DNA from 2 places in the Neobacillus sp. YIM B06451 genome. Region 2 is predicted to be linked to the other one. Evidence: riboswitches for the same ligand, from Rfam matches in the RefSeq annotation. Region 2 holds a riboswitch; the other holds the start of a gene.
What was found. A riboswitch is a leader RNA that binds a small molecule or an ion and turns the genes downstream of it on or off. The one in region 2 is predicted to bind cobalamin.

Region 1: it holds a riboswitch for cobalamin, as region 2 does, so the genes downstream of both, RB160_RS21090 (ribonucleoside-diphosphate reductase subunit alpha) here and RB160_RS16960 (DUF4430 domain-containing protein) in region 2, are expected to answer to the same signal.

The regions. Positions count from the first base shown of each region.
Region 1 covers NZ_JAVFKJ010000018.1:342-15,893, forward strand. Annotated here, with positions in the region: gene RB160_RS21065 (CotH kinase family protein) at 181-1,251, shown strand; gene RB160_RS21070 (spore coat protein) at 1,367-2,362, shown strand; gene RB160_RS21075 (DUF2642 domain-containing protein) at 2,504-3,172, shown strand; gene RB160_RS21080 (arsenic transporter) at 3,292-4,653, opposite strand; gene RB160_RS21085 (class I SAM-dependent methyltransferase) at 5,175-5,885, shown strand; cobalamin riboswitch at 6,035-6,229, shown strand; gene RB160_RS21090 (ribonucleoside-diphosphate reductase subunit alpha) at 6,373-8,661, shown strand; gene RB160_RS21095 (ribonucleotide-diphosphate reductase subunit beta) at 8,914-9,960, shown strand; gene RB160_RS21100 (flavodoxin domain-containing protein) at 9,941-10,405, shown strand; gene RB160_RS21105 (cation diffusion facilitator family transporter) at 10,849-11,718, shown strand; gene RB160_RS21110 (ArsR/SmtB family transcription factor) at 11,974-12,300, shown strand; gene RB160_RS21115 (hypothetical protein) at 12,375-12,542, shown strand; gene RB160_RS21120 (permease) at 12,557-13,417, shown strand; gene RB160_RS21125 (hypothetical protein) at 13,468-13,608, shown strand; gene rpiA (ribose-5-phosphate isomerase RpiA) at 13,702-14,400, opposite strand; gene wrbA (NAD(P)H:quinone oxidoreductase) at 14,465-15,082, opposite strand; gene RB160_RS21140 (alpha/beta hydrolase) at 15,178-15,552, opposite strand, start outside.
Region 2 covers NZ_JAVFKJ010000011.1:110,602-126,153, forward strand. Annotated here, with positions in the region: gene RB160_RS16955 (AbrB family transcriptional regulator) at 1-714, shown strand, start outside; cobalamin riboswitch at 803-989, shown strand; gene RB160_RS16960 (DUF4430 domain-containing protein) at 1,112-2,866, shown strand; gene RB160_RS16965 (DUF4430 domain-containing protein) at 2,957-3,871, shown strand; gene RB160_RS16970 (energy-coupling factor transporter transmembrane component T) at 4,033-4,734, shown strand; gene RB160_RS16975 (ABC transporter ATP-binding protein) at 4,716-6,314, shown strand; gene RB160_RS16980 (ECF transporter S component) at 6,343-7,047, shown strand; gene RB160_RS16985 (formate/nitrite transporter family protein) at 7,306-8,124, shown strand; gene RB160_RS16990 (LysE family translocator) at 8,513-9,133, opposite strand; gene RB160_RS16995 (phasin family protein) at 9,540-10,067, shown strand; gene RB160_RS17000 (ABC1 kinase family protein) at 10,082-11,758, shown strand; gene RB160_RS17005 (hypothetical protein) at 11,780-11,935, shown strand; RNA gene ssrS (6S RNA) at 12,054-12,249, opposite strand; gene RB160_RS17015 (GDSL-type esterase/lipase family protein) at 12,307-13,083, opposite strand; gene RB160_RS17020 (hypothetical protein) at 13,504-14,661, shown strand; gene RB160_RS17025 (winged helix-turn-helix domain-containing protein) at 14,974-15,552, shown strand, end outside.

The sequences.
Region 1 (15,552 bases), on a different contig from region 2:
CTCCAATCAATTATCAGTAGAAGAAGTGCATTTCCTCCTTCATCCTGTATTACAATGTACGTTTTAGAACTTGGCATGTATAGACAAACATAACTGTTTTTATAAAAATATACTTTTGTCTAAAGAACTTCTTTTTGATTGAGGACATACGATTTAGGGAATGCAAAAGGAGGGCTAGCGATGAATTTACCTAAATTTGAAATTTTTATTAACCCTATTGATCTGAAGGAACTAAAGTCAGATGTCTGGAACGATGAACCCGTACCTGCGTCCTTAAGGATCAATAAAAAACGAGTTGAAATTGACCTATCCTATAGAGGTTCACATATTAGGGAGTTTTCTAAGAAGTCCTATCATATTTCACTTTTCAATTTCAAGGGAATCAATGAACTCCATTTAAACGCTGAATATAAGGATCCTTCATTGATTCGCAATAAACTTTCCCTCGATTTTTTTTCAAGCATTGGCTGCCTTTCCCCTTCGTCCAAGCATGTCCTTCTTTCCATCAATGGAAAAACAGAGGGAGTGTACCTTCAACTGGAATCGGTCGACCACAACTTTTTAAAAAAACGAGGACTTCCCCAAGGCCCAATATTCTATGCAATAAATGATGATGCCAATTTTTCATTAATTAGCCCAATCGATAATGAAGCAAAAGCGGACCTTTATGCGGGTTATGAAAGAAAAACAGGATTGAAAAGCGATGCTCTTGTACTGGCTGAATTTATCTACCTTTTAAATACAACTGGAAAACTGGAGTTTGAAACGATTATTCCAAAACACTTGAATATTGAACAATACTTTAAATGGTTGGCAGGTGTAGTATGCACACAAAATTTTGATGGATTTGTCCACAATTATGCGCTTTATCGCAATGAAAGGACCGGCCTTTTTGAAATTCTCCCTTGGGATTATGATGCTACATGGGGACGGGATATTAATGGTGAGGAGATGAGATATGACTATCTTCGTATTGAAGGTTTTAATACTTTGACCGCAAGGCTGTTGGACATCGATAAATTCAGAAAGCAATATGCTAATATAATGCGGAAGATATTAGATGAAAATTTTACAAAAGAATCAATCGAACCCCAAATCCTAGCCCTTCACTCTTCCATCCGACCCTTTTTGAACCAAGATCCCTATGTACGTGATCAGATTGAAATTTTTGACAAGGAGCCCGATTTTATCCTCCAGTTTCTAAAGGACAGGCAAAACTACCTAAAAACTCATTTACATGACCTTGAATAGTCAGAGGCAAAGTTTTATTAAATAGGCCAATTCTTCATGCATTACAAGACTAGGTTACGTATATATGGAGTATATCTATCCCCTATGGATAAATGACAAGGAGGAAATGAATTAAATGGAAAGAAAAAAAAATAAACAAGCTTCGGCCTCATCTCCCCTGGATTCCTACCATTCCTTTCTTAAATCTCTAGTTGGCCAGGAGGTGCAAGTATATAAAGGCGGTCCTGAAAGTAAAAAGGGAAGATTAATGGATGTTCAATCAGACTATATATGCCTCCACGCCCAGGATGAGAATAAAGATAAGGATAAGGACAAGGACAAAGAAAAGGATAAGAGCAAATCCTCCATTGTTTATTACCGTACCGAACACCTCCAAAGTATCAGCGAAAATACCAAGTCCAATTCCATGCCCCGTTTTGATGAGGATGACTCTGATACTTGTGAGTTTCATAGTGCTGGAAGCTTCAACGCATTAATGAAACATTTTATCAAAAAGCAAGCGCAAATTAACCTTGGAGGCCCGGAATCTAAGAGCGGCATGGTTTTGGCAGTTTCGGGATCCTATATCGCCTTATTGACTGAGGATGATGGGGTTGTATATTACAATATCCACCACATTAAGAGCATCAGCGAATCGAACTACAAACAAAATGAGGAAAATGGCGGGCAGGAATTCCTCATACCAGAATTTATTGAAGCTGATGATTTCCATGATTTATTCGGAAAGATGAGCCATAAATGGGTGTCAATTAACAGGGGCGGCCCTCAAGCGATTGAAGGAGTACTCGTCCAGGGAATAGGCGGCCATTATACAATTGTCAATAATGATGAGGTTTTAAGAATCAATCCCTTCCATATTAAAAATATAAGCTGCGGCCCAAAAGGCTCCTATAAAAAAGCAAAACAGTCCAACCAAAAATCGTCCAATGAAAAAAACGAAGAATCCGAATCCTCCGATGAATCCATGTCAATTCAAAGCGAACAAAAAAAACATAAAAGTTCAGGCAGGAAAACTTCCGGAAGAACTTCAAGTAGCTCTTCAAGCAGTTCCATGGATCATCGCTTCGAAAAAGTAATAAAAACAATTGATTATATTTGGAAGCCCAGATAAAACCTGTCCATAAAGCCCAGGCATTCTCCTATTCAAGCAGAATGCCTGGGGCAACTTTTTAAAATGCCTAATGGACCCATGCAGTGTAATATTTAGAGAGCCTGCCAACTGCCCTCTCTTTGCTGAAAAGGGGTATCAAAAGTGAAAAATGTTTTAGCCTTAAAAGGGCAAAAGATAGAAATCGAGATTTCTGGCAAGACGTTATTTCAGGGGATTCTTATCGATATAGGCCAGGATATTATCGTTCTATTTAATGGAAAGGATTATTTATACATTCCTTTTTCACATATTCATAATTTGCGGCCTGATGATCAGATTGAACTTGAATTTGAGGGTGAACCTCCTGAAATGCCTATCTTTGAAGAAACAAAATCAGTTTCTTATCGTAAGACCCTTACCAATGCCAAAGGCAAATTCGTTGAGATTTTTGTAACGGGGAACAAATCCATTCATGGATATATCCTTAGCGTGCTAAATGATTATTTTGTCTTCTACTCTCCTATTTACAAAACGATGCTAATCTCGTTAAATCATTTAAAATGGCTTACACCTTATCAAACCAATTCCACTCCTTATACGCTTCCAAACGAGGAATTGCCCGTAAAGCCAGTCAGCATTCCATTGCAGCGCTCATTTGAGGAGCAGCTAAAAAAACTTGAAGGAAAATTAGTTGTATTCGATCTTGGGGACCATCCCAAAAAAATCGGACTGCTAAAACTGATACATGAGAATATAGCCGAGCTGAATATTGCAAGTGGCGAAACTATCTACTGGAAAGTACCTCATATTAAAATGATACACTGGCCATAATGTTTATGAGATGCACCTTAAACCTGTCCTACGTGTGGAGGGCAGGTTTTAAGGCGTTCAAAGGAACAGCAACAAGGCAAAGACCATTTAGCCGTGGTGATGTTCCCATTCGCCTTTCTTTAGAGTGACTTTCCATTAAATATAAACTCAATCCACAGATATAAAATCACCAAGGTAAACAGAACGGTTGCAGGAATAACCCTGATCGTGACACGAATATATTCTCCCCAGCTAATCGCAACCTTTCCTTTTTTCAGGATATGCATCCACATTAATGTTGCCAGCGTTCCGATTGGAAGGAATAACGCTCCTATATCACTTCCGATGATATTTGCTAGATAAACAGTCTTTACGGTGATTGGATCCAACCCCATATTTGTAAGCGCCAATGTACCAATCATCAACGCTGGATGATTATTGAATATGTTTGAAATAATTGAAAGGGTACCACCCATTACTAAACTAGCATGGAATAGGCTTTCATTAACCAATTCATGGAGATGGACGATTAGGATATCCGTCAGCCCAATATTATGGAGACCATAAATCAAGATATACATTGTGTATGCAAAGACTAAAATATGCCATGGCGTCTTTGCAGCCATATCCGTTGGGGGCACCTTAAGGTAAATCCATCTCCACCCCAAAAGAAGTACCGAGCCAAGGACTGCGATTATTTCCATTGGAATACCAACATAGGAAGCGACAAAGAGGCCCAATCTTATCAAAAAGACAAACATCAAAATTCCAATCATGATTTTCTTTTGCTTTTTATGTTCGGGTGCTAAATGATTATCCTGAAGCGGATGATAGTTGTGTTCTTTAAAATCACTTGTCAGCGTAATATGCGCTATTTTACGGGGAATATCATTTCTGAATACGAGATAAAGCAGCGTAGATAAAAATAGTAACCCAAGTATTCCCGGAGTAAACATGAGGAGCGTATGAAGATAAAGATCCATCCCTATTATTTTTAAGGCAATAAGGTTGACGATATTGCTTACTCCTATGGGTGCACTTGAAGCGGTTGCAATTAAGGCTCCGCTTAAAAGGTAGGGGATTTTCTGGCGCCTTTTCAGTTTAAGCTTTTTTAATAGAAGAATTAAAATTGGGGTGGTGATAAGAATACTTCCATCATTATTGAAGAAAATCGTCATCAGGAAGCAAAATAGATTCGTCAGCCAAAACAATCTCCTGCCATTTCCCCGTGCAAGATTTGAAAGGACCGCAATCGACCATTTAAAGAAACCAACACTTTCTAGTACAAGCACCATCACAATTGTTGAGATGATAGTAATGGCCGCACCACTCACCTTCGAGCTAATATCTATTAAGTTTGCCAGAGTGATGTTTCCCCAAATGACTACTGCGAGTGCCCCGATTGTTGAAGGAATTGCTTCATTTAATCCTTTAGGCCTCCAGAAAATAAAAAGCATTGTCAATATAAAAAATGTAATCGTTACGAACACTTCAGTGCCCATTATCTATGCAATCCTCTCTTTTTTAGAGGTTAATCCTTTTTTTCGTTTAAAGCTTTCCCCTCCTTGTTTAGTTCTTTTATCAGGATGTACTGTATGTATACGTTACTGCAAATAGCCTTGTACTAAACGATTGAACTATTTCTCGTAAAATCAACTCCTATCATCCAAGTACATTTACCTATTAAAGATAGTTGCACCTCCTACTGACCACAAACAGCTCCAGAACCGTTTGTCATATTTGTAATATTTGTAATGAATTATTGTAAATTATAAAATTGGCCACCTAATATAGCACAGCTTCCAGCATTCCTGAGCAGGCCTTTTTATTCAAAGGACAATTACATAAGAATGATCTTAAACCTTTAAATTCGAGCCAATACATACACTAAAAGGTTTATTTATACTCCCCATCCGCTTAGGTAGATCAGAATTTTTAATACTTCCTTAATATGTCTGTAATGGTTATTAATGGTGACAACGGTAGAATGGAATAGTATACGATTCGGAAAGAGGTGATGTTGATGGTAACAATAATTTCAAGCAACGAGGAACTTCTATTCATGCTTGATGAGCTGTTAAGAGAGGAATCCAAGTTCAATTGGGACGAGTTTTATGTTAATCGAGATCGGAACGTCCCCTTTTTCAGGAACCTTCCTGATGAAAATCTTGTAGGCTATTTTAAAAAAGGGCTTTTAACTCCCGGGACTGCACTTGAACTTGGCTGCGGTTCTGGACGTAACGCTTTTTTCCTGGCCCAAATGGGGTGCCAAGTAGATGCGATTGATTCGTCTCGTGAAGCTTTGGATTGGGGAATGGAAAGGGCCAGGCACCATAAAATCGATGTCAGTTTCATCCTTGGCAATATTTTTGAATTTAACTTAATAAATGGGAGCTATGATTTCGTTTATGATTCCGGGTGTTTTCATCACATTCCCCCGCATCGGAGGATGGGATACCTTGAGCTGGTTGCAAATGCATTGAAGCCGGGAGGGCACTTTGGCCTTACCTGCTTTGTCGAAGGCGGGGAACTTGGCGGTTCTTCCCTTTCAGACCTCGAGGTATACAAGCTCCGGACGCTGCAAGGAGGCCTCGGATTTACAGAAGAAAAAATTAGGTATGTTTTTCGTGACTTTGAGGCTGTTGAATTGAGGAAAATGAAACAAGCGAATGAGCATGAAGGGGTTTTTGGCGTAAATGGGCTATGGACTGCTCTTTTCAAAAAAAGGACATAATTCATCAAGGGCAAAAAGCAGTTCGGGCACTGGATTAAAATGTTTTATTAAAAATGAAAATGTTTTTGCTTGCCAACTAGAAGTGATTCAGATACCATAGAGAACATACTCAATATATTGATAAAAAGAAAAATAGTATAACTATATATAGTATTGCCTTGAGATTGGATGCCGTTAGGCTTAATAGGGAATCCGGTGAGAATCCGGAGCTGCCCCCGCAACTGTAAATGCAGACGAAATGGACAAACCACTTTACAACGTGCTTTAACAAGGTGCCTGTAAGGGAAGGGTCCAGAGTAGAATGACGCATGAGTCAGGAGACCTGTCCTCTCTTAAGCTGTTTCACTTCCTCGGGGATTGGGAAGATGAAACGATGGCAATCAGAAGGCAGGTTATTGCTCTAGTATCACTTCCCTCCTTTTGATGTGATCGTTTCATCCGCTCAGTTCATGAGCGGATTTTTTATTTTAATTTTGGAGGGATGATTATGGGAAAACAACTACAGGCTAATTATTCAAGCATCTTGCAGGCTCTTGAAGAAACTGCTAAAGAGTATGGTTTGGACTGTTCGCAGATAAAAGACAAGTTGATTGAATTGGAGGCTTCAGAAGTAGAAGCTGGACAGCAGGCTTTGTATTACGCATTGAACAATATCGCCATCGACCAGCCCGACTGGACATTTGTGGCGGCCCGGATTTACCTGGAGCAATTGTACAGGGAAGCTGCTGAAACCCGTGGCTATGCCAGCCAATTGAAATACGGTAGCTTTTACAGCCTGATAACGAAACTCACCGACATGAACATATATTCGCCGTCTCTTTTGTCCACTTATTCAAAAGAAGAGATTGATGAGTTATCACGGGAGATAGAGCCTGCAAGAGACAAGCTTTTCACCTACATAGGATTGTTTTTGTTTGCGGATCGTTATCTGGCCAGAGACTATGCGCGCAATCTATTTGAGCTCCCGCAAGAACGTTTTATGGTCATTGCCATGACGCTGATGATGCAAGAAGACAAAGCGAAAAGGCTCGGACTTGTCAAAGAGGCCTATTGGGCGATGAGCAATTTATATTTGACTGTTGCTACCCCTACCCTCTCCAATGCAGGGAAAAGCTACGGCCAACTTTCATCCTGTTTTATCGATACGGTTGAGGACTCGCTTGATGGCATCTATTTGAACAATTGGGATATCGCCCGCCTTAGCAAGGATGGCGGCGGAATCGGCATTTATTTTGGAAAGGTACGTGCCCTTGGTTCCGATATTAAAGGCTTCAAAGGGATGTCTTCCGGGGTAGTGCCGTGGATAAGGCTAATCAACGATACTGCCGTCAGCGTCGACCAGCTTGGTCAAAGGCAAGGCGCCATCGCCATTTACCTTGATATTTTCCATAAGGACATTATGAATGGATTCCTCGATTTAAAAACGAACAACGGCGATGAAAGACGAAAGGCCCACGATATCTTTACCGGCGTCGCCATCCCGGACCTTTTCATGGAAAAACTGCTGGAGACTGATGAAAACGGGAGAAGCATTGGCGATTGGCACACCTTCTGCCCTCACCAGGTGAAGCAGCTTATGGGCTGGCGCGACGGGGAAGGGCATCCTCTTGGCCTTGAAGACTTTTACGATGAAAAGGAAAGGAGACTGTTCACGGAAAAATACTACGAAGCTGTTAACAATCCGCTTTTGCCGCGGAAAACGTACCGGGCGATGGATATTATGGCAAGGATTATGGTTGCACAGCTTGAAACAGGCACCCCCTATATGTTTTACAGGGATGAAGTGAACAGGCAAAATCCGAACAAGCACCTTTCCGGGGAAGGCAGGACTGCTATTTATTGCAGCAATTTATGCACGGAAATTGCACAGAATATGTCCCCTACCACGATTGTAAAAGAATACTTGAACGAAGATGGAGACATCGTGATTGTCCGCAGGCCAGGTGATTTTGTCGTCTGCAACCTATCATCCATCAATCTATCAAAAGCCGTTCCGGCAGAAGTTCTAAATAGGCTGATTTCAATTCAAGTAAGAATGCTTGATAATGCAATCGATTTAAATACTATTCCTGTTGGCCAGGCCCAGCAGACGAACAAAAAATTCAGGGCGGTTGGGCTTGGAACATTCGGGTGGCACCACCTCCTCGCCCTCAGGGGAATCCAGTGGGAAAGTGAGGACGCTGTTACCTATGCAGATAAGCTTTATGAAGATGTAGCCTACTATGCGATTCGCGCCTCCATGGAGCTTGCAAAGGAAAAGGGCCCTTACAGCAAATTCCCTGGATCTGAATGGGAAACAGGAAGATACTTCGAGCGGCGGAGCTATTCATCCAGCCGCTGGGCCAAACTTAAAGAAGATGTCCGGAAAAATGGAATCAGGAATGGCTGGCTAATGGCCGTTGCGCCAAACTCTTCAACCGCCAAAATCGGCGGCTCGACGGATGGTATCGATCCTCTCTATTCAGTTGAATACGCAGAGGAAAAGAAGAATTTCAAATTCAAGGTAACAGCTCCCGATCTGAACCATATCACCTATAATTTTTACCGGCGTGCGCGGCATGAACTCGACCAAACCTGGAGCATCCGCCAAAATGCAAAACGGCAGCGCCATATTGACCAGTCGATCAGCTTCAATCTCTATGTAAGGCACGACATTAAAGCAAAAGATCTGTTGAACCTTCATTTGGAGGCATGGAAACTAGGCCTAAAGACCACCTATTATGTACGGAGCACGTCCCAGGAGGAAATCCAGGAATGTGAAGCATGCCACAGTTAAGCAGAAAAGCGTAAGCGCCCGTTTAGCGCCGTATGGACTGGAAGGCCCCGATGGAGATAAAGGAAACACGATGAGCGAAAGCGAATCGATGTTGACTTATCGTAGCGAGGGGACCGAAGTACACTAGGCGTTGGGCGTTCCTCGGAAAAGAAGAACGCTTTTCCTTCGTGCGATGTTATGCTGCCGAAGCGTTCCTTGTGGAGCTAGACACATTTTATACATTTCTTTTATTTCAATGAAAGGAGAACAATCATGGAAACATATGCCCCATTGAAAAAAAGCAACCTATTAAACCACGATGAGCCCAATCGCTCAACAGGAATCATTAACGGCCAGTCATCGGGACTGCTCAACTGGAATGATATTGCCTATCCGCAAATGTATGACCTATACCAGACTCTGCTGTCCAACTTCTGGAAAGCACAGGAGATCAATATGCAGGACGACATCAAGCAATGGGATTCTTTAAGCGCTGTTGAAAAAGATATTTTCCTGCGGGTCAACACTCAGCTTGCCTCCCTTGACAGCCTGCAAACACCGACAATGAGCCAAGTGATGGATTATGTTACGGATTCCAGCTTTAAAGCGATTTTTGCGGTCATTTCACAGCAGGAAGCCGTCCATAACGAATCGTATTCGTATGTGTTAAGCTCCTTGGTCCCTTTAAGTGAGCAGAATAAGAGATTCAATGAAGCAAAGGCTGACCCTATCGTGCAAAAAAGGAACAAGCTGATTTTGGATGCCTATGAAAAATTTCGTCAAACACCTTCGCCACAGCATCTATTTGAGTTAGGGGTCAATTCAATTATTTTGGAGGGGATTTATTTTTATGCGGGATTTGCATTTTTCTATAATCTCGCCCGCCAGCAAAAAATGCTGAAGACGAGCACCATGATCAGCTATATACAACGCGATGAAATGCAGCACGCCTATTTTATATCCCAATTCATCCGAATCCTCCTCGCCGAAAATCCAAGCCTAAATACAGAAAAGAATATCCAATATATTTACGAGGCAATCGGCAAAGCAGTGGATTTGGAAAATGAATGGGCAGCCGAAATCCTGAAAGAGATTGATGGGATTAACTTGGCTGAATTCAAAGGATACGTCGAGTATTTGGCCAATAAGCGGCTACGGCAGCTAGGTCTGAAAAACCTTTATGACGACCGGGATAACCCGATGCCATGGATCCAAGTTTTCAGTGATGAAATGATCAATGAGACGAAATCCGATTTTTTCGAACAAAAATCACGGACGTATACGAAGGTTACCCAATCAAATGGCTTTGACGAATTATGAAATGGAGATTGCAATTGTTTACACTTCAGTAACCGGCAATACGAGAGTTTTAGCGGAAAATATTAAATTCGTTTTTCAACAATACGGCATATCCCCTTCTCTATTTGAAGCAAGCCTTTTTCCATGCGAAATACTGAAGGACTTTGATGCAATCGCAATCGCAACCTACACATGGGGAAATGGGGAAGTCCCATCGAGTATGCATCCGATTTATGAAGCCTTTGAACAATCGGATACAAAACACGTTATTACTGGGATTGCCGGGACCGGAGACAGCTTCTACCCGCATTTTTGCGGGGCGGTGGATGCTTTCAGGGACATGCTGTTCGTTCAAACAACACTTGCAGCGACATTGAAGGTTGAATTGGCCCCCCAGGACACTGACCTCCCCCGTTGCCGCCTGTTTGTGGAGAGCATTCTGAAACGGGTAAGACAAAGAAAGTAAATCAAAACGAAAAGCACGGTTTCTCCCGCGCTTTTCGTTTTCCCCTAATTTAAGCAAGCTGGCCTTTCTCTCCCGGCTACTTTTCACCTCGTTCAACCTAGTTGAGCAGATGTTATACTTATATGATTCATATTTTGTAGGAACGGCTGAATGCAAAGAAAATGGCCGAACAACAGATGTAAAAAATATTTAAGCCAACTATTTCGTGCTGGCTTTTTTCATTTTTCAGAGCCAATGATTTAAGGTCCCATAAGCCCTAGTGCAAAGACTGCTGTCATATCAGGCTTTGATTGTCTCTCCACGAGTTGCCCGTACTTTTTATCCTGGTTAACTTTCTTTACCATGCCTTATTTAGTTAAAAACACACAAAACTCTTGCCCTAGACCCACACGGTTACTGAATGTTATGGTTATGGAGGAGTTTTTCAAGAGGCGGTGGGTTCAGTGGAAGAGCAAAAGTACAAGGATTTAAAACTTGGGGAACGCGGGGCCATCATAAGCATAGTGGCCTACCTCGTACTCTCCTGTTCAAAGCTAATCATTGGGTATATGAGCGAGTCTGCAGCCCTAAAAGCGGACGGGTTAAATAATACAACCGATATTATAGCCTCTGTCGCTGTACTGATCGGACTGAAAATTTCACAAAAGCCTGCAGATGAAAATCACAAATATGGCCACTGGAAAAGCGAAACCATTGCTTCAATGGTAGCTTCGTTCATTATGGCTGCTGTGGGAATTCAAGTGCTAATTGATGGATTCACTTCCATGTTTCATAGCGGGAAAGAGTCCCCTGATATTATCGCCGCTTATGTCGCCCTTGTTTCCGCGATCGCTATGTATTTTGTATATCGGTACAATAATAAACTTGCGATAAAAATTAATAGCAGTTCCGTTTCGGCAGCGGCGAAAGATAACCTATCGGATGCCTGGGTCAGTATTGGTACTGCCATCGGTATTTTCGGCTCGCAACTGAACATGCCTTGGTTAGACACAGTAACAGCCATAGTTGTAGGGTTTTTAATTTGTAAAACAGCCTGGGATATTTTTAAACAAGCCTCACATGAACTATCGGATGGTTTTGATGAAAAAAAGCTTGATCTCTACAAGGAAATTATTTTAAACGTTAAAGATGTGAAAGGCATAAAAGAAATCAAAGGACGATATTACGGCAATAACGAGGTCATTGATTGTGTGATTCTTGTAAATCCAACACTCGGAATCAAGGAAGCACATGATATCGCAACCCTCGTTGAGAAAATTATGATGGAAGAGCATGGCGTATACGATGTCCATGTCCATGTGGAACCACTTTAGGTATAGGGAGCTTTCCCTCCAGCCGGCAAAGTTTGTTTGGCACTTGCTTATTTCGGCTTTGTGGGGAGAAGCTCTTTTTTTATCCCATAAAAGCTTAGTTTCAGGAGGGCTCAGCCGTGTGAAATTCGCTGTGTTTTTATAGACAATAAAAAAGTTCTTTTAAATCAAAAAAAATTGATTTTTAGTGTTGCAATTCGGATATACTGGAACTATAATACAATTAATCAATAAATTTTGATGAAAGGAAGATACCGAATGGAAAAGACAATCCCACTGACGGATGTTTCCCTGCTGAATACTTTTGGGACATACGAGCAAAAATTCAAAGCACTCGCTGACCAAAAACGGCTTCAGATCTTAAACCTTCTTTGCCAGCAAGATTCCATCTGTGTTTGCGATTTAGCCGACATGATCGACATGCAGCAATCAAAGCTGTCGTACCACTTGAAAATCCTGCTTGACGCCAAGTTGATTTCAAAGGAAACAAAGGGCACCTGGAGCTATTACGCGATTAACGAGAAGGAAATCAAACATTTACTGTCACCCGAGTTATGCTGCCTATTCAGGCCTACTTCCTGTTAGGCCTTCAGGGTTTACCATAAATCAATTTTTTTTGATTAATAAATCAACTTTATTTGATTAAGGGGGAAAAAGCAATGACAATGTTCGATATTGAACTGATTATCGAAGTGAAGCAACGGGAAATTGAAGAGAACGCAAAGGATGCTTGGAAACACTCCTATCCTAAGGAAGAAAGAAACGTTTTTAGTTTTTTCAAAAAGAAAACGAAGGTGAACGATTGCCCTCATTTGTGCGAGGCATAGGAGGATAAGTTATGATGGACTTTTTAAAAAGTTTCCTTGGAATCGCGGCCGAACTGACCTTCCTTTTTATTATTATCAGTTTTGCCATCAGCCTGCTTCAAGGATATATACCGTATGAAAAAATTGAACGGAAGCTGACCGGTGGCAATAGATTTCTTGCAAGCATCATCGCCATCGTTTTTGCTTTTATCACACCATTCTGCTCTTGCTCTACCATTCCGGTTGTCGTCAACATGCTAAAGAACAAAATTCCATTTTCAATTACAATGGTCTTCCTATTCGCCTCGCCGGTCCTGGATCCGACCATCCTGACTATCATGGGAGTCGTAATGGGCTGGAAAGTAACTGCTCTCTATACGTTAATTACTTCCATGTTATCAATCGTCATCGGCTTTTCACTCGATAAACTCGGGTTTGAACGCCATGTAAAAAATGTTGTGATGAAGGGATATGAGCAGCCAAACCGTAAATTCAACTGGAGGTATGCGGTTAGTGAAACTCTTTCCCTCATGAAAAATGTCTATCCTTATTTACTGTTTGGAGCCTTTATCGGTGCGGCCATTCATGGATTAGTTCCCACACACTTTATCGCTGAATGGTTCGGACACGACCAATGGTGGCTAATCCCTATCGCGGCTATCATCGGGATTCCTTTATATATTCGACTTTCAAGCATGATTCCAATCTCCCAGATCCTGATTGCAAAAGGTATGGCTCTTGGCCCGGTTATGGCGCTCATGATTTCTTCCGCTGGTGCAAGCCTTCCGGAGGTGGTCCTATTAAAATCCATCTTCCGCAAACAGCTGGTCATCGCGTTTGTACTTTCTGTCATTACGATGAGCACGGTGTCAGGCTTCGTATTCTTCTTTGTTTAAGATGGTTTTTTAATCAAAAATTTTCGATTAATGAAAGGAGGTGAACTGAAATGCTGGACTTCATTAAAAAATTCCTTGGACAGAATACCGAAGCGGATTGCTGTTCTGTGGAAATTAAAGAGGTTGAAGAACATCAAACTAGAATTGCGCTCTGCTGCGAGAGCCAATCAAGTGAAAAGTGCTGCAATTAAGTAATTCATTTTGGTACCTAGGTATATAGGTACCTTTTTCCTTTCACTCCCTAACTTTCTATATATAACGTAACCTCCTGGATGTTGGAATTCTCATTGATGAATAGTGTTTGTTACTTGTTTCTCCCTCTCCATGATTATTACTTCCTTGTTTCTATCCATGGTTATGACCATGTCAGCCATCCCTATAAAAAGGCCATTATCCACTACGCCTGGAATCATATTCAAGTCATGCTCCATTTCATGTGGGGCCAATATTTTAGGGCATGCACAATCGAGGATATAGTTCCCATTATCTGTAATAAAAGGGGTCCCATCAACCATTCTTATTTCAGGATTGATCCCAAGCTTTTGTATATGCCTTTTGGTCGCTTCCACCCCAAAAGGGACGATTTCGACTGGCAATGGAAAAGAGCCAAGCCAGTCAACCAATTTACTGGAGTCTGCTACAATGATTAATTTCTTTGCAGCTTTGGCTACTATTTTTTCACGTAATAATGCACCACCGCCGCCTTTTATTAATTCTAAGCTGCTGCTGACTTCATCAGCCCCATCAATAGCAATATCAATTTCATCTATCTCATTGAATGATGTTAGAGGGATATTTAATTCGGTTGCTATTTTTGCCGTTTGGCTTGATGTTGGAATTCCTTTAATGGAATAACCCTGTTGAACAAGTTTTCCAAGCAATTGTAGGGTGTAATAAACTGTGGAGCCTGTTCCTAATCCAACTACGATATCTTCCTTTAAAAATTCTACTGCTTTTTCTCCAACAGCCTTTTTTTCATTCAAAAGCTCCGCCTCCCATATAGTAAAAGAGCTAATCAAATATCATTTGATTAGCTCCCATACTCCATTATTGATTTCCTTTTTTAACCCACTCAGCGACTTGGACAGTACGTTTTGCTTGGTGCTTAACTGCCGGTTCTGCCTGGGAAGCATCTTTCATTTTCCCATCTTCACCGACTGTGACACTTGTCCCGTACGGATTGCCTCCTGCGCCAAATAATACAGGATCCGTGTAGCCTGGTGGCGCGATAATTGCTCCCCAGTGCATCATTGACGTATAGAGGGAAAGAATTGTCGCTTCCTGGCCTCCATGTGGATTCTGGGCAGAAGTCATGGCACTGACAACTTTGTTAACTGTTTTTCCAGTTGCCCATAATCCTCCCTGAGTATCAAGGAACTGCTTCATTTGGGAAGGCATATTCCCAAATCTTGTAGGAACGCTGAAGATGATCGCATCGGCCCATTCAAGATCTTCAGAGGTGACAACGGGAACATCCTTTGTTGCTTCTGTCGTCCGTTTCCACACTTCATTTCCCTGTACGACGGATTCAGGAGCCAATTCCTGTACTTTAAATACCTTTACCTCTGCACCTGCTTCTCTTGCGCCTTCCTCGGCCCACTTAGCAAGTTGGAAGTTCGTGCCACCCATACTGTAAAAAATGACTGCTAGTTTGACATTTGACATTTTTTCTTCCTCCTTACTTTTGGATCTCCCAAATAATCTGGATAAAAATCCCATACTCATATCACCCTTTAGTATATTACCCTAATTATTTCTTTTCATTCCAAAACTTTTCGAAACCACTCTGCAGCCGCTTCGACTTCTGATATAGTCAGTTGATGCCCACGATTTTCCCAATGAATCTCAACTTCTGCACCCGCTTTTTCCAATAAAGACTGGAGTTCAGCCGATTCGGTTGGTGAACAGATTGGATCGTTTGTTCCCGCGGCGATAAACACTGATGTTCCTAACAAATCAGGAAGTTCCAAGCCCCGCAGCGGTACCATTGGATGATGCAGGATTGCCCCCTTCAGTGCATTTTGGTAATGGAATAATAAACTTGCAGCTATATTTGCTCCATTCGAGTAACCTATGGCAACAATGTTGTCACGGTCAAATCCATAGTTTTTGGCCGCCTCATCAAGAAATTCATT
Region 2 (15,552 bases):
AGCATACCGGGCGGACTTTCACAAATGATTGCCCTATCCGAAGAAATCAAGGGGACGGATAGCTCGGCAGTGACAATTTTCCAAGTGTTCCGCCTGTTGATGATCATTTTTATCGTTCCATTCACGGTACTACATCCGTTTTCAGGAACCACGGACCATCCTGTTATCCAGGCAGCCGCGGACGCAGGCTTGTTTCCCGAAATTCTAATCTTCGCTCCGCTGGCGGTTGTTTTTGCGGTCTTGGGGAGAAAGCTTGGACTTCCGACCGCGTTCCTGACCGGACCAATCATCATCACGGCCGTTTTAACCGTTTCCGGGGTCGATGGGCCAGAGCTTCCGGGAGTTCTCATGGACGTATCACAGCTGATGATCGGGACGTATATCGGCCTCATGTTCAAGCCAGGAAGCATAGTAAGAAACGGAAAACTTATTCCATTCGCCGCAGGGTCCAGTATTTTGCTCCTCGCAGGATCGGCTGGATTGGCCCTTCTTTTGAAAAATTCATACGGGCTTACGTTTACGACCAGCTATCTTAGTATGGCGCCAGGCGGAATGGACCAGATGGGCATCATCGCCCACGAGACTGGGGCTGATTTATCCATTGTCGCCGGATATCAGCTGTTTAGGGTTTTCTTCATCTTTTTCGCGATGCCTTATTTGCTCAAGGGATTATTTGGGCTGATGGTGAGGCGGGAAATGAACAGGCAGCGCTAACTTGCCAATAAACAATGAAGGTGGGAGAAGGGAAGGTTAAATACCTATACAAAACATGAAGACTATTTGTATAATGGAATGGACATAAAAAATACCTTTATGAACAGGTGCTGGCAATTCTTGTTGTCAGCTTAAAAGGGAAGTTTGGTTAAAAGCCAACGCGGTCCCGCCACTGTAAATGCGAGCAACCTATACTTTGCCACTGCCCAAGGGGCGGGAAGGCATAGGGAGCGATGACCATGAGCCAGGAGACCTGCCTGTTTACACGCACCATTAACCTACGCGGATAGGAGGGTGTTAAGCCGGGCTTCCTATACATATGCCTGCTTAACAATGAACCTCCTCCTTAACAGGGGGATTTTTTTATGCGTAAAAAAAGAATGGGGAGAGAAAGAGAATGGCAAGAAATCAGTATGTAAAGCTTATGCTTGCTTGGATGCTCGTGTTTACCGTATTTGCCGGGGGACTAGGGCAAAAGGCGGCAGCGGCGGCTGTTACCGTAACGGTGAAGGTTCTCGGAGAAAAGGGTACGGTACTCTCCGAAAAGCAGACAGAGATTGGGGAAACTGACACAGCGTTCGACGCCCTCGTCAAGACTTCCGGTACGGACGCGGTCAAGTACGAGCAATACAGCTTTGGAAAAATGATTACAGGAATAAGCGGATTGCCCGCGACAGATACAGTTTACTGGGGATTTTACATAAATGGCATTTCAGCAATGACCGGCGCCGATTCGTATAAGCCACAAGCTGGTGATACCCTGACGTTCCGTTATGAGTCGGAGCCTCCAGCGGGAAAAGTAAATCTTGTTATTAAGGGCAAAGACAATCAGCCTAAGGAGTTTAAGGATATTGCTTTCATCGATAAGCCAAATGCATTCCAGCTCCTTCAGACTGTTGCCGGGCCTGAAAATGTTTCTTACGTGCAATACGACTTCGGAAAAATGATTTCTTCCATTTATGGCCTTGAGGCGACCAACACAAGCTTTTGGGGCTTTTACGTCAATGGAGAGTCCCAGATGGTCGGTGCGGAAAGCTACTCGTTGAAAAACGGCGAGACGATTGCATTTAACTTTGATACCTTTGCTCCTCCAGCCGAAGAGCCTGGAAAGAGCGAGCCTGAAAAAGATGCCGAAGTTTATCCGGCAGACAAGTTTGCTAGCGATTTAAATGGGACACTTGAGCATGTTCTGAAAAATAACCCCCTCGGGGAATGGGAAGCCATCGCCCTGAAACAGGGAGGAAAGCCAATCCCCGAAGATTACCTGAAGGAAGTCGCGAAAAAGGTGGCGGACAGGAAAGGCCAGTTCAGAAATATAACCGATTATGAGCGGTACACCCTCGGCATCCTCGCGGCTGGTGGAAATCCCGAAAATTTTGCGGGATACAACCTGGTAGAGGGCATCTACAATGGCGATTTTACAAGGCAGGGCCTTAACGGGGCTGCATACGGTCTGATTGCCCTGGACAGCGCGGACTTTTCCGTTCCTGCGGATGCAAAATGGAATCAGGAAAAGCTGAAGGCTCATCTTATCGCGAACCAGGGCGGCGATGGCGGCTGGGGCCTTGACATGGAGGCCGGAAGCGATCCGGATACAACGGCAATGGTGTTAACGGCATTAAGCCCGTACAAAGATGAAGCAGCAGTAAAACCGGCAATCGAAAAAGGGCTTGCCTATTTGAAACAGCTGTTTGCCGCTGGCAAGGTTGACAGCAGTCCTGCCACCGCTCAGGTAGTGATTGCCCTGTCGGCTTTAGGGCTTGATGCCAATACCGGCATCATCACAGCGGATGGAAAGACGTTGCTCGGCTATCTGGCGTCGTTCAGGCATGCAAATGGAGGATTCGCCTGGAAAGCGGGAGACGAAGCGGATCCCCTTTCAACAGCTCAAGGGGTTCAGGCATTGGTTGCCTACCAGCTTTACAAGGATGGCAAGGGTTCCCTTTACACATTCGCGCTTGATCCATCAGCAGGCGAAAATTCCGTTATTGAACAAAAGGCTCCTGAAGCCGGCAAGGAAGGCGCTGGAGAACAAGAAGGACACCGCCTACCGGATACGGCTACAAATGGATACACGATGATTGCAATCGGCATGTTCTTACTGGCAGCGGGAGGAATCCTGTTGGCCGCAACGAGGAGAAAACGCGCCTAAAGCATGGCTTCCAGCACCGGGCGGCCTTCAAGAACGCTGCCCGGAAGCCACGTCAAAGCCGAGAGTAAATAGAGGACAGGAGGAATGGCAATGGGACGTAAATTCATCATAAGGCTGCTGCTTTCTTTTTCATTGCTAGCCGCCCTTGCGCTTGGAGGATGCGGTACTAACCCTGAGCCTTCGGAATCGAAACAAAAGAATAGCCAATCGGAAACGGTCATAACGAATGAAGAGCAGGCCAGGGAAAAAACGGCTGACACCTCATCCTCCTCCGAGCCTGAGGATGCTGAAACTGTCTTAACCGGAAAAGATGAAGCTAATGGCCAAACGTCCAAAGGCACAACTTCCACCGCATCTTCTGAACTAGGCAACTCTGGCAAAGCATCTGTGGGCAACGGATCATCAAGCGGAACAGAAGGCGGGGAAGCTGCCGGAAGTGGAAACACCACAAATACCTCAGGAAAGGCTGGTTCAGGTACTTCAGCTTCTTCCGGGACTACCTCCTCCAAGAGCGGTTCCGGTTCTTCAACCAGCACAGCTTCACCGGGCAGCACGGTCTCTCCGGGAAGCACGTCTTCCTCGGGAAGTACTGCTTCCACGGGCGGAACGGGATCTTCCGGGACAAGCGGAAGCAGCCAGCCATCTGCAAAGCCAGCCCAAAAGCCCGCGCCAGCAGCGTCGGCAACCATAACAATTACAGGCCCGGACGACGCAGGGGTCATTCTTGCGGCAACCAAAGTTGAGTTCAAGGATGGCGACACTGTGCTTGATTTGCTCCTAAAAGCAGCGGGTAAAAAGGGAATTGACGTCGATTACACAGGAAGTGGCCCGACTGCGTATGTGGTGGGGATCGATAATTACTACGAATTTGATTATGGATCAAGGAGCGGCTGGATTTCCAAAAAGAATGGCAAGAGCCTTGAAAAAGGCGCAGGCATTGTAAAAGTTTCAAATGGCGACAGGATTGAGTGGGTCTACACTGAAGACTTTCTGAAAAAAGAATGAACAGCCTCCATCCTTTAACCGCGTTTAGCTACTATGCCGGAGCACTGGCACTCCTGCTTATTTTTCAGCATCCCGTTTTCCTTCTCGCGGGCTTTTCCATCATAGTGCTTGTGAATTTTGTCCAAGATCGCTGCAGAAGCCTGCGGCGATGGCTTTTTTTTATGCTGATAAGCGGGGCTCTCTTATTTGTTGTAAATCCCCTTTTCAATGAAAGGGGACGCCATGTCCTTTTTGAATGGGTAAGCCACCGAGTCACGCTGGAGGCGGTTGTGCTCGGCGGAATGGCGGCGCTATCGGTCATGGGTATTATCGCCTTGTTCGTTTCCTACAATGAGATTATGACTCCGAACAAGCTGCTGTTCCTTTTTTCAAAAATCATGCCGCAATTCGCAGTCCTTCTTATGCTAACACTCCGCTTCATCCCGCTGATGAGGATTAGGCTCGGGGAAATAGCCGCCGTCCAGGCAAGCAAGGGAATAACCGTTGTGTCGGGAACGATAAGGGAGCGCGCCAAAAACGGCATGCTTTACATTCAGACACTGCTTGTCTTTTCACTTGAGGAGGCAATCCAGACCGCGGACTCAATGAAGGCACGTGCATATGGGACCGGGCGAAGGTCAGCCTACCACCACTTCCGCTTCAGGAAACTGGATTGGCTGGCGTTCTGTGTACTTATCCCTGCCTTTGTTTTTGCTGTTTATGGCCGGATAAAAGGGTGGGGAACGCTTGCCGTTTATCCAATCATGGAGGGTGTGGGCCTGTCGGGCGCGGAAACAGGCTTGCTGATAGCCATGATCTGTTTTGTTGGCTTCCCGGCAATTATTGAACTGAAAGGGGCTTTCCGTTGGCATACATCGAACTGAACAACGTTACATTTACCTACCCGGAAGCCCCCGGACCGGCGCTTTCCTCGGCTAGCCTTTCGATCGGCATGGGGGAATTCGTCGTCCTGTTCGGCCCGTCCGGCTCCGGTAAAAGTACACTGCTTAGGCTTTTAAAAGAAGAAATTCGCCCTCATGGAAAACTTGATGGGACGATAACAACAGGGGGTCCTGGTCCGGCCGAAACAGGTTTCGTTTTTCAGGACCCGGAAAACCAGATTGTCGCAGACGACCCGCTCCATGAGATGGTTTTCGGACTGGAAAACCGTGGCCTCCCGACGAATGAAATGCGGAGCCGTGTTGCGGAAATCGTCAGCTTTTTTGGGGCGGAAACGATTTTACATAAAAAAATGCATGAACTATCGGGGGGACGGAAGCAGCAAATGAATCTTGCTTCCGTCTTGTTGATGCAGCCGGATATCCTGTTGCTTGATGAACCTGCTTCCCAGCTTGATCCGGTTAGCACACGTGAACTGTTTGATATGCTAAAACGGCTGAATGAGGAATTCGGGATGACGATCATCCTTGCCGAGCACCGCCTGGATGATGCGGTTGCGCTTGCCGACAGGCTGGTCATGCTTGAAGGGGGCAGGATTGTCCAGGACGGGCCGCCGCGGCTCATCATGCGCAGGCTTTGGGGTTCGAATTCCGAGGCCTTTATCCCAAGCATTCCCGCGTTGTTTTTGCGGGAGGAAAAAGAAACCCTGCTGGAAAGCCTGCCGCTTTCCATAAAGGAAGGGCGGAGCAGGCTTGACCTGCTTGGGCCGAGGGCTGCGGAAACTGGCCTTGAGACGGGGAAGTCCGTCCAAACGGGTGAGGTCCTTCTTTTCGCGAAGAACCTTGGCTTCCAATATGAAAAGAAGAATGGGCCTGTAATTGAAGATTTCATGCTTGAGCTTAAAAGAGGCGAGCTTTATGCACTTCTTGGCGGAAATGGTTCCGGGAAGTCAACCTTGCTTAAATTGCTATCCAACGTACTAAAGCCTTTGGAGGGGAAGGTATCCTTTGAAGGCAGGCCGTTCAAAAAGTGGAATCCACAGGATCTTGCCGGAAAGATTGCCTATTTGCCGCAAAATCCCAGGCTGTTTTTCCTTCATGACAGCGTCGCGGGCGAAATTGACGCTGCTTGCTTAAAATGGGGAACGGACCGTTCGGAAGCTGAACGGCTCGTACACGAATTCGGTCTAGAAAGCCTTCTTAATCGCCATCCATATGACCTGAGTGGTGGAGAGCTCCAAAAGGCGGCCTTTCTTTGCCTGCTGCTCAGGAAACCGGATGTATTCCTGTTGGATGAACCGACAAAAGGACTCGACCCGATTTCGAAAAAGAACCTCGGTTCAATTTTGCAAAGAATAAGGGAAAGCGGTTCGGCAATTCTTATGGCGACGCATGATATCGAATTCGCCGCAAAATACGCCACCCGGTGCGGCATGCTTTTTCAGGGTAACATTACTTCGGAAGACTTGCCTGAAAGCTTTTTTAAAGGAAATTTCTTTTACACGACAGTGGCCAGGCGCCTGTTCAGGAGCTTGGACAAGCCTGGGAAAAAGGCTGAGAGATGATCATGTGGAATTGGGAGGGAGGAAGAGCATGGTTCGATGGAAAAAAGCTGTTATCGCCGTAATCCCTGCAATCATGCTGGTCCTCCTTTTCTATGCCGCAGCAAAGGCGGAGGCGTTTATGTGGGCGAGTGTCGGCTTTGCCGCTTTGGCGTTCATTTACCTCCTCGTCCGGTTTGAACGGAGGAAAATTGAAGCGAGGGAATTGGTGCTCCTTGCCGTACTCGCAGCAATCGCGGCAGTGGGAAGGATTCCGTTCGCAAGCATCCCAGGGGTCCAGCCAACTACGTTTGTGATTATCATGTCCGGCCTTGTATTCGGTGCCGAAAGCGGCTTTTTGGTTGGGGCGGTCGCCGCCCTTGCCTCGAACATGATCCTTGGCCAGGGGCCGTGGACGCCATGGCAAATGGCCGCATGGGGTCTTGTCGGGCTGACGGCAGGTTTATTGCGGAAAACCCGCTTGATGGATAACCGATGGGGTAGAATAGCTTTCGGATTCGCATGGGGCTTTTTGTTCGGATGGATTATGAATATTTGGGGATTGCTGGCGTTTGCCCAATCCGGAGGCGAAGTTAGCCCAGCCTCGATCGCAACGTATTTTGCCGCAAGCTCGTTATTTGATTTCATGCATGCATGCTCGAATGTATTTTTCCTGTTGCTATTTGCCGATGTGTGGCTGAAAAGCCTAGGCCGGTTCAAGCGGAAATACGGTCTCCTTGAAAGGGATGACGTGTGAAGGAATCAGGCTGGCATTTATAAAAAGCTGTGTTAAATGACAGGGTGAAAGTGGCCATGCACCTCGGGAAATGCAAAAGGCAGCCCACCCTGTGACATTTATTCTCTGAGGATTTCCTTGTGGAGGGGACACCAACAGCCACGTTAAACTGAGCATTTTTTGAAAAATGTTCACAGGCCTGATGTGAATAATAGTGTAAAATGGAGGAAGAAGAATTGTGAAACTAATCACAATTAATACTTGAAGGGTCGCGGTCATATGTCTTCCTCCTATTCCAAGCCTGAAGAAATCATGGACATCACAGTTCAAAACGGCGTCAAAAAAACAGGTTATTCCCTTAAAACCTCAATGATTCTTGGTTTCCAGGCCGGGGCGTTCATCGCACTCGGCTATTTGTTGTCAATCCGGATCACAGCACCGCTTACCGGCGATATAGCCGGAATCGGCACGTTCCTCGGAGCAGCCGTTTTTCCAATCGGCTTGATTCTCACTCTTATTGCCGGTGGTGAGCTGCTGACAGGAAACATGATGGCTATCCCGCTTGCGGCGTTCGCCCGTAAGATTTCCGTCCGCGCTGTCATGCAAAATTGGGTGATTATCACACTATCAAACTTTCTCGGCGCCCTGTTTGTCGCCTACGCTTTCGGGCATATAGCCGGACTCACTTCATCTGGAATATTCCTCGAAAAAACAGTCAGTATTGCGGGACACAAGCTTGAGGCGACGTTCCTTGAAGCGTTTGTCTCAGGGATTGGCTGCAACTGGCTTGTCGCGGCGGCTGTCTGGCTCTCCTACGGCGCGAAGGACATTATCGGAAAAATTGCTGGCATCTGGTTCCCGACAATGACGTTTGTAGCCATCGGATTCCAGCATGTCGTTGCCAACATGTTTGTCATCCCGGCAGCGATCTTCGAGGGGCATTATACATGGGGCCAATACGTTGCCAATTTCATCCCGGTATTTTTGGGAAATGCCGTGGGCGGCGCCGTGTTTATTGCGATGGCTTACTGGATCGCCTTCCGTAAACCCAAAGTAAAGTCCAATACCCCTATCATTTATTTAAAAGTAAAAGGTTGAAAAGAAGCCGTCGGCATAAAGCTGGCGGCTTAAATATTTCATTGCTGGCGGACTGAAATGAACCCCTGAAATTATTGAACGAAATAACCCGGGAATTATTCGAAATCCTCGAATAATTGAACGATAAAACCCAATAATAGAACAATATATTTTCCAAAAGAAAAATCCCCTTGAAAGAGGGGACTTTTTTATTTTTAAGGAAACTTTAAAATTGATCCTTGCGGATAACTCAAAACAAGTTATTGTATTCCAGCTCCAGCGCCTAGCCCCTCGAGGTCATAAGCCGGTTCCCTCCGGAGGGCTGGCCCGTCCTGCGGGCCCCGTCTTATGCTGGTCGGGGCTGACCAAGGCGCTTGCGCATTTTGTTCCATAAAAATATATCCTGCGCCTAATCCTGCGTCTGGAGCGCCAGCTTAAGCCCCAGGCCAATATAGACAACGCCTACAGCTTTCCCCATCCACTTTGATGCCGGACCAGGTTTGGAGAAGAATTTGCTGCCAATGGAACTGGTCAGTAACACAAGGGAGGTCGTGTAGACAATCCCCATTACAACAAAGGTCAGGCCAAGTATCAAAAGCTGGATTGTAACCGGCGGGCCGTCAGACCGCACAAACTGCGGCAAAAACGCCAGGAAGAACAAAGATGTTTTCGGATTCAGCAGTTCAATCAGCAGCGCCTGGCGGAACGACGGGATTCCAGTTGGAAGCAAGGGCTTTTTTGCCGTCTTCGGTTCCTTTTTTGACCTTTCCAAAAAAGCCATAATACCTAAATAAATCAAATACGCTGACCCCATGTATTTGACGATCTCAAACGCAAGTGAGGAAGTCATCAAGATTGCCGACAAACCCGCAACAGCAGCGACGGTATGAATTAGGTCCCCGGCCGCAAGCCCCAATCCGGTAACAATCCCGGTCTTTATTCCTCCTTTAACTGTCTGCGATATTGTTATAAAAACCGCAGGGCCCGGAACAAGGAACAACATGAGGACAACCAAAATGAACGTTAGCACTTTTCATTCCCCCCTTTTACACAGAATAATAGTTATCTATTCGACAAACGTATTAGCTATTTTAACACTTTAAATTGGGAATAGAAACTACTATTCTGAAATAATAAAATTCTTTTTAAAAAGAGCAAAGCCGTTTTTTAAAAAGAAAAAGCTGTCCCTCTTTTCAAATCTTCTTGTGGGGTTAAAACGCCAATGACTCGGAATAGGCAATTCCTATCCGAAAAGCTTTTTTGAAAATTGCTGCTAAGGTATCAGGCTCCCGCAGAAGATTCAAGTTGCTTAGCCAGGAATCGAAGCCACACTCTACTACCTGCCATGAAAAAGATTTTTCTTCCATTGCATGGGTAAAATTTGTCCATTTAGGGTATTAGGAAATGACATAGTGAAGAGGAGGCTGAAAAGAGATATGAGCGATTTATTCAGCAGAGGAATTTTGCTTGGCCTTGGAGCGGCAATCGCAGGCAAGGAAAAACTTGAAGAAACGATTATGAAAATGGCCGAACAGGGCACGATGAGCAAAAACGAAGCGGAATCACTGTTCAATGACCTTGTCAGGAAAGGCGCGCAAAAAAGCGAGAGCTGGAACCAGGATATCCGGAACTCGATCACAAGCCAACTGAAAGAGTTAGGATTTGTAACAAAGGACGAATTCGATACCTTACAGGCCCAGATCGTCCTTTTGCAAAAAGAGCTTGCCTCACTCCGAACGAAGGATAGCCAGCAGTCCGAAAAATCTTCCGGCTATACGGATAGCGGAAGCGGGCTGAGCTCTGCCGGCTCGGGGTTCGGCGACACTCTTCCGGGCGCGGGTATTCAAGGTGTACCGGAAGATATGCAATTGACTGGCGCTGAAGAACAAACGGGTTTCAGCGGAAACCTGGCCGACACTGCCAGTAAAAAAACCCCTCCCGATACAAATCGTGTTCATGACTGACAGTTGGTGATGGAATGTTGACAGATAAGCTGCGGCGATTAAACAGATACAAAGAAATCCTTTCCCTTCTAGGGAAATACGGATTCGGATATTTGATAGAAGAGGTCGGCCTTAGCCAGCTCCTTTCATTCAAGGATCGGATTAAGGCCGATTTTAAAAAGGAAAACTCCCAGGAAATAGGCGTCCGTATCAAGGGTCTGCTGGAAGAGCTCGGCCCCACATTCATTAAGCTCGGCCAGCTCCTGAGCATCAGGAGCGACCTTTTGCCTGACGATGTAATTAGGGAACTGGAGACGCTCCAGGACGATGTTCCGCCCGTTCCAATCGAACAAATAAAGGAAAAGCTTACAAGCGAACTGGGCAAGCCTCCTGAAGAAATCTTCCATTCCTTTAATGAAGACTACGTGGCTGCCGCATCCATTGGCCAGGTCCATGAAGCTGTATTGTGGACAGGCGAAAAAGTCATGGTGAAAGTGCAACGGCCCGGCATACAGAAAACGGTCCATACCGACCTTGAAATCCTCCGTGATTTGGCAAAGCAGCTTGAACAGCATTATGATTTGGCCGAGCAATACAACGTATCGGAAATCACCGAAGAACTAAGCAATTCGATCAGGAAAGAACTTGATTATATAGAAGAGGCCCGCAATACCGAAACAATCGCCCTTCAGTTTGAAAAAAATGAAAAGATCAAAGTTCCGGAAATCTTCTGGGATTACACGACATCGAATATTTTAACAATGGAAAAAATCGACGGTATCAAGATAACTGATGTAAATGTGAAGGTGGCGGACAAGAAAAAACGGCGGGAGCTGGCCGATCTGCTTGTCCAAGCATTTGTTACACAAATTTTGCGGGAAGGTTTTTTCCACGGCGATCCACACCCGGGGAATATGCTCTATATGGAAAGGACCGGGCAGCTTGCATTCATTGATTTTGGCCAGGTTGGCAGGCTCTCGGGCAGGATGCGTTATGAAACGGCTTCGATGATGATCGGCCTAATGCGCGAGGACACCGACATGATCGTCAAAGCGCTATATCGGCTTTCCGATGTACCATCCGATGTGGATGAAAAGGAATTTTACGATGATGTTGACCGGATCAGCAAAACGGTGAGCAGGGTTCCACTCGGGGAAATGGATCTCGGAATGACGGTTAAGGATTTGCTTTCCACCGCGCAGGAACACCGGATTATCGTGCCGACCGAGTTGACGATGCTCGGGAAAACATTGATCACTGTCGAGGGAATCATTTCAGCAATCGACCCGGAGCTGAACCTGATCCAGCTGGCCAGGCCATACGCCGAGGAACTGGTCATGGAGCGCTACAACCCATTTAATATAGGAAAGCGGCTCCTGAAAGACGCGGAGGAAATGTCGGAAACCATTGCGAAGCTCCCCGGCCGTGTTGATGAAGTCCTTGAACAGACTGCGGATGGCGAGCTGAAACTGAAAATTAGCCTGTCGCAAATCGATGCGATTTTTAACAAAATCGATCGGATCTCAAACCAAGTATCTTTTAGCCTGACCTTGCTGGCCTTCAGCATCGTCGTCCTGGGACTTATAGTTGGCGCAACCTTTGGGACGGATACATTCCTGACAAGCATCCACGCGCTTGAAATCGGCTTCGCCGTAGCGTTCCTCATGTTCCTCTGGATCATTTATTCAATACTAAGGTCGGGCAGGTTTTAAAAAAGGCAAGGTTAAATAATGGTGTTGAATGTTATCTCGTTGATTGGAGCGGAGGGCACCGACTCCAGCGGGATGCAGCGGCAAGGTGGAGACCCCACAGGCGCAAGCGCCGAGGAGGCTCCACTGACGCCCCGCGGAAAGCGTGTGCCCGGAGTGGAAATCAACAGCAAAGTTTAACAATCGAAAACAGGAGGACCCCGTTTTCAATTCGGCGGGTCTTCTTTTTTCGCAGTCAATCATCTTTAAAACACATCAAAAAACCGGCCCCATCCGGGAACCGGTCATAATGTTAAAAGGAAAAGCCGCATTTGCCGTAGGTAATATAAGAAAGTTTTAAACCACCACTCCTCAAAGTGGGTGTCTCCAGAAGCGTTCCTGCCTGTCCTCCTTGCCGTGTAGGCGGAGGCATGTCATTCCGGCTTCGTTCAAAAACTCCCTATAACAGCTTAAAGGTTAAAACTTTATTATGAGTACGAACAACGCAGCTTGATAGTAGTATAATACAATAATTGCCCTGAATATTCAATGTAAATCAATTCCAAATCACATTAAGCAGAGGCTTTTATCATGCTCGTCCTTAATTGGAAAATGATTTGCGAAGCAATCGCCTTGTAGCCAAGGGAATTCGGATGGACGCCGTCCGGGGCAAGGTTCTGCAAATTATTCCCGTTAATAACCTTCGACGTTTCCACGACAATGGCAGTCGGGATGTCCTTGGCCGTCCTGTAAATATTCAAATTCCATTTTGGCAAAAGCTTGTCGGCCATTCCATAATACACCGCTTCGGGATTAAGGGGATTATACAATTCCAGGAACACAATCGTCGCTTTCGGATTAATCTCCGTAATCCTTGTCGCGATATCGGCCAAATTTTGCGCAAAAGACTCTTGAATCGAATCGAACGCCTTAAAGGCCGACTGGAAATCCGTCTTCTTAGCTGCCCGAAGGACATCATTTCCACCGATATTCACCGTAATAATATCCGCCCGCTTAATTTCCTCGTCATACGTGCTCGAATCAACGAGCTGCTTCAATTCGCCGCTCGTCATCCCGCTGACCCCTTCATTCTGGAAATCGACTTCCTTGGCAGTCAGCCTCCCAAGCTCTTCTGAAAAATGCTGGACAAGATTTTGGTCCTGATCCGCTCCAACTCCACGGATAATCGAATCCCCAAGGGCAAGATGGTATAGCGAATTCTTCGGATACTTCGAATAATAATCAATATATGTCGGAGAGCTTTCCTGGCCGGATGCTTCCAGCGACTGTTTCTTCAATTGGCTAATCTGATACTGGGGATAATAAAGCCAGCCGGCAATACTTCCCACAATGATGACGGCAACCAGGAGGATGTACTTAGCTATTGATTATGCTCCCCTTCCATTATTGTCTTGAATTTTCTTACAACCATTATACCAAAATATGTATGGGTAATAATTAGGTAATCACTGGTAATTCCCTTTCCCTGCCAGCCCTAAACCTTTTTTTAGAGCTTTTTTTTGAAAAACTGGCCACCCGGGCCGCTCGTTTCGGATAGACTTGTTACTTCACGCCACCATCCAATTTGCATCATAATCATTCTGCAAAAGAAAAATTTTTGTCAGCTTGTTGGGAAGAATTGGCTCGTTTTTGTGAAAAAAGGAGCAATTTTTGTCGAATAAAAGTCCCTATGAATGGTAAGATAGATAATTTTTATCTAGAATTCAAACCGATTCTGTGCAACAATAACAGAGTAAGGAGGGGGAATTTTGAACAGAAAGTTAATTTTGGTGATGATCGCAGTGTTTGCTTTGGCGATTACAGCCGGTGGTTATGCAGTGTATGGAGCGAATAAAGACAAAAGAGCTGAAGATTCGGTAGAAGAGGCCAAAGCCTCCGCCGCCGACTTATATAAGGAATTGAAAAAATACATAAACTCCGGTGAAGAAACCGGCGAGTTTAAAAAAATTGATGGCGACAAAATTTTAACCGTAGAAGCAAAGCTAGCCATTGCAAAAGCTGACCTTGAACCTGCTTCGGAAAACGCAAAAAAGAAGCTTGGCAAAGTCCTGAAAGAAACAGTGGAACCAAAAATTAAAGAAATACAGGAATACAATAAAGGCGCTTCAATCGCCATGACTTTATATGGACGGATCAAAGAGGCGGAAAAGCTGGCCGCGGAAAACCCGCTAGCGCCCGAGCTGCTTGCTGGATTGCCGCAGCTGAAGGAAGACACGATGGAGGAGAGCAGCAAATTCAAAAGCCTTGAGGCTCCATATTCCACTCTATTCGCCGATAGATACGTCCTGAGAGTCGAAAAGCTTGAGGGAATCATCAATATGTTCGCGACAGCCGAACAGACTGTCCAGGTGGTCATCGATATGTCTGTCGATGAAAAGACTAGCAGGGAAGTGTTTGAAAAAAAAGCTGAAGAAGCGAAAAAAATGATTGAAGACCTTACGAATGAAGCCGCACGGGAAGAATTGACAGATGAACTAGAAAAAGCGACGACGGCTTTCTATACAGCGGCTGTGGAGCGGGAAGAACTGGCCAGAAAAAAGGCTGAGGAAGAAGCAAAAACGTTTACCGCCGGGGATGGGACCGTCTTTGAACTCGGGGAAGGGCCTAATTTCGAGCCGGAAGCATCGGTGGCAAAAAAACATGGAGGAAAGGTTTACTACATGCCGAACTCCGACGTGGGAATCATCGTCAAAGATAAAACGGCCATCCTGTCAATGAGCACTGGCTCAATCGGAACGACAACCGGCCAGGCGAAGCTCCTTGCCGATTTGCTTGTGGCGAAGGGATACAAAATCTCGTACGAAACGATAAAGGAAGTCGTGGATTCAGGCACGACTTTTGAGGACACGAACGAGTTCATCCGTGTTTACAAAGAAGGGGACAAGCTATACGCGAATATGTGGTAATAAGGAGCATCCAGGATACATTTGCCTGGGTGCTTTTGATTTTTTTAAAACTGCCCGCTTGCATTACGTGATTCTCTTTAGGAATTCCCTCTGAGAAACCTGGTACGAGACTTGTTGGGGAAACTCTCTCGAAATGATACGGCACTTATTGGATAATCGCTCAAAATAATATGTGTGCAATACCTCAATAGTATGAACAAACTGTTTCCAAACCGTTAAGATTTGTGTAAAATTGCGCAAACGAGTTGATTCCGCGCCCGAGAAGATTTACTTTTGTACTAACGGACTGGCCGTTTTTGGAGGTTGATGAGAATGAGGATACTTGTAATAGAAGACAATGAAAGCGTTTGTGAAATGATAGGGATGTTTTTTTTAAAAGAAGGCATTGAAGGAGAGTTCGTCCACAATGGGCTGGATGGCTTTAACCGCTATAAAGAGGGCGGATGGGACTTGCTCATTGTCGACTGGATGCTTCCGGGCATGGATGGCGTAACCCTTTGCCGGAAAATCCGCCAGGAAAAGAGCAAAATCCCGATTATCATGCTGACCGCGAAGGACAGCGAATCGGACCAGGTCCTCGGGTTGGAAATGGGTGCTGACGACTATGTGACGAAACCGTTCAGCCCGCTTGCCCTGATGGCGAGGATCAAGGCGGTTGCCCGGAGATATCAAAGGGCCGGGGACACGGAGGATGAGCCACGGCATATGATCTCGACAAAGCATTTCCGGATCAACAAGGACACGAGGGAAGTGCTGCTTGACGGGACGGCGATTACAAACCTGACGCCTAAGGAATTTGATCTCTTGTCTTATCTCGCATCAAACCCAAGGCAGGTATTTACGAGGGAACAGCTGCTTGAACGGGTTTGGGGCTATCAGTTTTACGGGGAC